DNA from 2 places in the Synechococcus sp. LA31 genome. Region 1 is predicted to be linked to the other one. Evidence: predicted binding sites of a transcription regulator. Region 1 holds the regulator's gene; the other holds the start of a gene.
The links. The regulator HrcA, encoded in region 1, represses chaperone genes, less so after heat shock. The targets are predictions, from matches to a motif close to TTAGCACTCNNNNNNNNNGAGTGCTAA.
Positions count from the first base shown of each region.

Region 2: groES (co-chaperone GroES) is a predicted target of HrcA. The motif match lies at 1,319-1,345, and genes of this name have one in related genera.

Region 1 is NZ_CP075523.1:2,441,353-2,444,758, forward strand. It holds gene trpB (tryptophan synthase subunit beta) at 1-783, shown strand, start outside; gene KJJ24_RS13230 (heat-inducible transcriptional repressor HrcA) at 787-1,872, opposite strand; gene KJJ24_RS13235 (rhodanese-like domain-containing protein) at 1,829-2,173, opposite strand; gene KJJ24_RS13240 (DUF3352 domain-containing protein) at 2,251-3,406, shown strand, end outside.
Region 2 is NZ_CP075523.1:2,672,683-2,676,088, reverse strand. It holds gene groL (chaperonin GroEL) at 1-854, opposite strand, end outside; gene groES (co-chaperone GroES) at 918-1,229, opposite strand; gene atpD (F0F1 ATP synthase subunit beta) at 1,514-2,974, shown strand; gene atpC (ATP synthase F1 subunit epsilon) at 2,991-3,395, shown strand.

The sequences.
Region 1 (3,406 bases):
GAAGACATGCGCCGCCAGGCTCTCAACGTGTTCCGTATGCGGCTACTGGGCGCCAAGGTGCAGCCCGTCACCGCCGGCACCGCCACCCTCAAGGACGCCACCAGCGAGGCCATTCGCGACTGGGTGACCAACGTGGAAACGACGCACTACATCTTGGGTTCAGTCGCGGGTCCGCATCCCTTCCCGATGCTCGTGCGCGATTTCCACGCCGTGATCGGTGAAGAAACCAAGCGTCAGTGCCATGAAGCCTTTGGCCGCAACCCCGACGTGCTGGTGGCTTGCGTGGGTGGTGGCTCCAATGCCATGGGCCTGTTCCACCCCTTTGTGCAAGACACCGCCGTGCGCTTGGTGGGTGTTGAGGCTGCCGGCGATGGTGTGGCCACTGGTCGCCATGCCGCCACCATCACTGAAGGCCGTGTGGGCGTGCTTCATGGCGCCATGAGCCTGCTACTCCAGGACGGTGAAGGCCAGGTGCAGGAGGCTCACTCCATTAGTGCTGGTCTCGACTATCCCGGTGTGGGTCCTGAGCACAGCTACCTGAAAACGATCGGCCGGGCTGAATACGGCGCTGTGACCGACGCTGAAGCCCTCGATGCCCTGCAGTTGCTCTGCCAGCTCGAGGGCATCATTCCAGCCCTAGAGACGGCTCATGCCTTCGCTTGGCTCGACAAGCTCTGCCCCACCCTTGCCCCGGGTACCGAGGTGGTGCTCAACCTGTCCGGGCGTGGCGACAAGGATGTGAACACCGTGGCTGATCGGCTTGGTAGCGCTCTCGGCGGCTGACCCTCAGCTCAATAACCGCTCCAGCGTGGTGGCAACTGCCTGCACAGCGGAGCGGGCGGTGGAATAGGCCATGCGCATGGGGCCGATCAGCGCGACTTGGCCGGCTCCTCCCCCGGCTGTGCCGTAGCTGGCCTGCACCACAGCACATTGGTGCAAGGCCTGGTCGGGATGCTCCGCTCCGATCCACACGCCTCCTAGTGCCCGCACCTGCTCCGGCTGCAGCACGCGCTGGGGTTCGCATTCCACGAGCTCCAGCAGCGGCCTGAGACTCTCACTCCGCTCAAATTCCGGCTGCCGCAGCAGCCCCCCCAGCCCGAGGGTCACGGCACTACTGGGCTGGCTGGCTCCAGCTTGCTGATGGCTGATCAGTCCTTGGCGCAGTTGGTAGCCGCAGCTTTGCAGCTGCGGTGGCAGGCTCTGCCAGTTGATGGTGCCCTCTGCCAGCTGAGCGCTCACCCAGCGTTCGAGTGCCGGCAGTTCGTCTGCGCTGCCGAGGGGCAGGCGCAGGTTGAGGCTGGTGGCAGAAGCTCCGCCTTCCACCAGAAACACCAGCAGACGATCACCGCTCGGCACCAGGCGCAGCGCCTGCAATGCAGGGCTTGGCCGCTCGGGCCGCGTGATCAGGCTGAGCAAACCGGTGAGGTCGGCGAGGCGCCGGGCTAGATGCAGCAGCAGGTCGTCGAGGGCAGCCCATTGCAGGCTCAAGCTCATCAGTTCCCGCTGCAGTTGGCCGGCTGCTGCACCGGGCGCTGGCAGCAGGCAATTCACGTAGTGCCGATAGCCCAGGGGGCTTGGCACCCGCCCGGCGGAGATGTGGGGTTGGGTGAGGAGCCCCCGCAGTTCGAGGGCGCCCATGGCCGAGCGGATCGTGGCTGGGCTCGCCTTCAGCCCGAAGCGCTGCACCAGGGTTTTGCTGCCCACCGGTTCCGTGGTGTCCACGTAGTGGCGCACGGTGGCCTGCAGCACCTGCTCTTGCCTGTGGGGCAGCGGCTGCACGGGTTGGGCGCCGGCGGCGGAATGGCTGGATCGTAGGTGTGCTGTGGGCTCAGTAGCGCGGCACGCTTGGATCCACCTCCACGCTCCAGGCATCGATGCCTCCCTGCAGGTTCCACACCTGTGGGAACCCCTGGGCCTCCATCAGCCAGCAGCCGAACTGCCAGCTGCGCACACCGGCATGGCAGAGCACCACCACGTCGCGCTGGGGATCCAGCCGTTCCTGCAAGCTGCCGATCCACTGCTCGGACGTGCTGAGCGGTAGATGAATGACCGGTTCGCTCAGGCGGGCCAGCTCGAGCTCCATCGGCTCGCGTACATCCACCAGCTGCAACGGTTCACCGGCCTCCAGCCGTTGCTGAAGCGCACGGGCGCTGAGTGGGGTGGGGCTGCTCATCCCCAGAAACTAGATCGAGCTGGGGTGCCAAAGCTTGCCGCCATGCATAAAGATGAGGCCAGTCCTGCAGGCAACCGATGAAGGCCCGCCCCTTCCTGGCGGCAGTGTTGGCGGCCGCCGTGGCGCTGCTGAGTCTGGGGGGTGCCGGCTGGTGGTTGCTGTGGCAGCGCAGTCCGCTTGGGTTGCAAAGCCAGAGGTTGGAGTTGCCCCTGGCGGCCCGGTTTGTGCCCCGCACAGCGCCGCTCAGCCTGCATTGGTTGCTCGCTCCCGATCAGCCCGCTGCTTATGCGCGCGCTGTGGCGGCGCCACGGCAGCGGCGCGCAGCAGCAGCAGCAGCGGATCGCCTCCGTGATGGAGCTTTCGCTGCTGCTGGCCTGGATTACGCCAGTGAGCTGGCCCCCTGGCTCGGCCGCGAAAGCAGCTTTGCCCTACTCACACCGCCGGCGGCCCAGGAGCAACCCGGTTGGGTGTTGGCCCTGCGCAGCCGCGACAGCGAGGGTGCTCGCCGTTTTCTGCAGCGTTTCTGGCAGAGCCGCAGCCTGGCTGGCACGGATCTGCAGATCAGCAGCTATCGCGGCATGGGCCTGATCAGTGGCCGCGGCGCCCTGCTTGGCCAGGACCCCCAGCCGCTGGCCACAGCCCTCATCAATGACGATCTGGTGCTGATCGCCTCCGGTCGGGGTGTGCTCGAGCAGGCCCTCGATGTGTCGCAGATTGATGAGCTCAACCAGGCTGCCAGTGCCCCGCTGCAGCAATCCGTGGATCGGCTGGGCCGCGGTGTGGCGATCCTCACGGCCCGGCCGCAGGCCATGCAGCAGTGGCTGGGGCTCCCGGCGCCTGATGATGCAGACCCCGGAGTGTCGGTGGAGTTGGTTGCAGGCCTCAGCCCTTCGGGCCGAGGCTTCCAGCTGGATGCCATCACCCAGTTGCGTGATGGTTTGCCCGCCCTGCCGGCACCGCCGCAGGCGCTGCAGCAACAGCTGCAGCTGCCCGTGGCCAGCCTGGCTCTGATCAGTGAACCAGCAAGGCTGCTCAATCCTGCTGAACCCGATCCTTGGGGGCAGTTGGTGGGTCCGCTGCTGCGGGACGCTCTGGCCCAAATGCCTGGCGCCCTGCCTGCCCTTGTGGCTGGTGCTGATCAAGGTCCCCTGCTCTGGGCGCAAGCGCGTGAGGGCTGGTTGCTCGGCACGACCCCACAGCAGCCGCCGCTTGAGGGCCTTGAGGCGGCACTCG
Region 2 (3,406 bases), 230 kb from region 1:
TTACGGCGATCGCCGAAGCCAGGAGCCTTGACAGCGGCCACGTTGAGCACACCGCGCAGACGGTTCACCACCAGAGTGGCGAGTGCTTCCTTCTCGATGTCCTCAGCGATGATCAGCAGAGGCTTGCCTGTGCGGGCAATCTGCTCGAGCACGGGCACCAGATCCTGCACCAAGCCGATCTTCTTATCGGTGAGCAGGATGTAAGGCTCTTCGAGCACCGCTTCCATCCGCTCGGTGTCGGTGGCGAAGTAGGGGGAGATGTAGCCCTTGTCGAAGCGCATGCCCTCGGTGACCTCCAGCTCGGTGGTCATCGACTTTCCTTCCTCGAGGGAAATCACACCCTCTTTGCCAACCTTATCCATGGCGTCGGCGATCATCTTGCCGACTTCTTCGTCGTTGCCGGCAGAGATGGTGCCCACCTGGGCGATGGCGTTGGAGTCGCTGATCGGCTTGGCGTGCTCCTTGATCTTTTCAACCAAGAACTCGGCGGCCTTGTCGATGCCCTTCTTGAGGGTGATCGCATTGGCGCCGGCGGCCACGTTGCGCAGCCCGGCCTTCACCATGGCGTGGGCCAGCACGGTGGCGGTGGTGGTGCCGTCGCCGGCAGCGTCGTTGGTCTTTGAGGCGGCCTGACGAATCAGAGCAACACCGGTGTTCTCGATGTGGTCCTCAAGCTCAATCTCTTTAGCGATGGTGACGCCATCGTTAATGATTTGAGGAGCACCAAACTTCTTCTCCAGCACCACATTGCGACCCTTGGGTCCAAGGGTGACGGCAACGGATTCGGCCAGGATGTCAATGCCTTTCTCGAGGGCGCGGCGGGCCTGCTCGTTGTAAATAATGCGCTTAGCCATGGAAGGCGGATCTCGCGATTGAAACGGTTAAAAACTTGGAGTGGGTCGGAATGAGCTGATCGCTCAGTTGACGACAGCCAGGATGTCCTTTTCGGACAGCAGCACATACTCATCGGAGCCGAGCTTGATGTCGGTACCCGCGTACTTGCTGTAAAGCACCTTGTCGCCGATGCTCACTTCAGGGGTCTGACGAGAGCCATCGTCGTTGCACTTACCCGGCCCCACCTGCACCACTTCACCCACCTGGGGCTTTTCCTTGGCGGTGTCAGGCAGAAGGATGCCGCCGGCGGTTTTTTCCTCAGACTCCGACACCTTGATAAAGATGCGGTCGCCCAGGGGCTTGACGGTGGAAACGCTGAGAGAAACAGCAGCCATGGATGGAATGCGATGAAGAAAGCGAAACCATTGGCATGGCGCCAGAGACGCTGCCAGGGTCGCGGCGTCGAAACGCCGGGCAAAGCGAGTTAGCACTCACCTGCCTTGAGTGCCAAGCTATTGGGGAGAGCTACTGGGGTTCAAGCGCTGGCCTGGGCGGTTGACCGAACAGTGGTGGCGACTCGACCGAACAGCCCCTAGGCGGATGGCACGCGGTGGTAAGGTTGCGCCGCTTCGGAGCGGGTTTGAGCCCGCTGCGCGTCCCCAGCGACTTCTCCCCATAAATGGCTGCTGCTACTGCCACCGGCACCAAAGGCATCATCCGGCAGGTGATCGGCCCGGTGATCGACGTTGAATTCCCGGCCGGCAAGCTGCCAAAGATCTACAACGCCCTCCGCGTGACGGGCAAAAACTCAGCCGGTCAAGACGTGGCTCTGACCGCTGAAGTGCAACAGCTCCTGGGTGACCACCGCGTGCGCGCCGTGGCCATGAGCACCACCGATGGTCTGGTGCGCGGCATGGAAGCCGTCGACACCGGCGCTGCCATCTCTGTGCCCGTTGGTGAAGCCACTCTCGGCCGCATCTTCAATGTGCTCGGAGAGCCCGTTGATGAGCAAGGCCCGGTGACCACCACCGCCACTGCTCCGATCCATCGCGAAGCTCCCAAGCTCACCGATCTCGAAACCAAGCCCCAGGTGTTCGAGACCGGTATCAAGGTGATCGACCTCCTGGCTCCCTACCGCCAAGGCGGCAAGGTTGGCCTGTTCGGTGGCGCCGGTGTCGGCAAAACCGTGTTGATCCAGGAGCTGATCAACAACATCGCCAAAGAGCACGGCGGTGTGTCTGTGTTCGCCGGCGTGGGTGAGCGCACCCGTGAGGGCAACGATCTCTACGAGGAATTCAAGGAATCGGGCGTGATCAACCCCGACGACCTATCCAAGTCGAAGGTGGCCCTCTGCTACGGCCAGATGAACGAGCCCCCGGGCGCCCGCATGCGCGTGGGTCTGTCGGCTCTCACCATGGCTGAGCACTTCCGCGACGTGAACAAGCAGGACGTGCTGCTGTTCGTGGACAACATCTTCCGCTTTGTGCAGGCCGGTTCTGAGGTGTCAGCACTGCTGGGCCGCATGCCGTCGGCTGTGGGCTACCAGCCCACCCTTGGCACTGATGTGGGCGCTCTGCAGGAGCGCATCACCTCCACGCTGGAAGGTTCGATCACCTCGATTCAGGCCGTCTACGTGCCTGCGGACGACCTGACCGACCCGGCTCCCGCAACCACCTTCGCCCACCTGGATGCCACCACCGTGCTCAGCCGCGGCCTGGCCTCCAAGGGCATCTACCCCGCTGTGGATCCCCTGGATTCCACCAGCACCATGCTCCAGCCTGCCGTTGTGGGCGACGAGCACTACCGCACCGCCCGTGCCGTGCAGTCCACCCTGCAGCGCTACAAAGAGCTCCAGGACATCATTGCGATTCTGGGTCTGGACGAACTGTCTGAAGACGACCGCCGCACTGTGGACCGCGCTCGCAAAATTGAGAAGTTCCTCTCTCAGCCCTTCTTCGTGGCTGAGATCTTCACCGGCATGCCCGGCAAGTACGTGAAGCTGGCGGACACCATCAGTGGCTTCAACATGATCCTGGCAGGCGAGCTGGATCATCTTCCCGAAGCGGCCTTCTACCTGGTAGGCAACATCGATGAAGTGAAAGCCAAGGCCGCCAAGATCCAAGCTGAAGCCAAAGGCTGATCCGGAGGCTTAACTGATGTCTCTCACCCTTCGCGTTCTGGCACCTGACCAGAGCGTCTTCGACGGCAACGCCGACGAAGTGATCCTTCCCAGCACCACCGGCCAGCTCGGCATCCTTCCCGGTCACGTTTCCCTCCTCACCGCCCTCGATTTCGGTGTGCTGCGGGTTCGTGAAGGCAATGGATGGCAGGCGATTGCCCTCCAGGGCGGCTTTGCCGAAGTGGATGCCGACGAAGTCACCGTGCTGGTGAATGCGGCCGAACTCGGCAACAGCATCAACGCTGATGCTGCCGGCAAGGAGCTGGATGCGGCCACGGCGGCCCTGGCCAAGTTCGAAGGCCAACCGGCTAGTGCCGACAAGATCAAAGCCCAGCAGGAGCTGGCCCGCGCCCGTGCTCGCGTGCAGGCTGCCAAGGCCTGACCAGCTTGCGT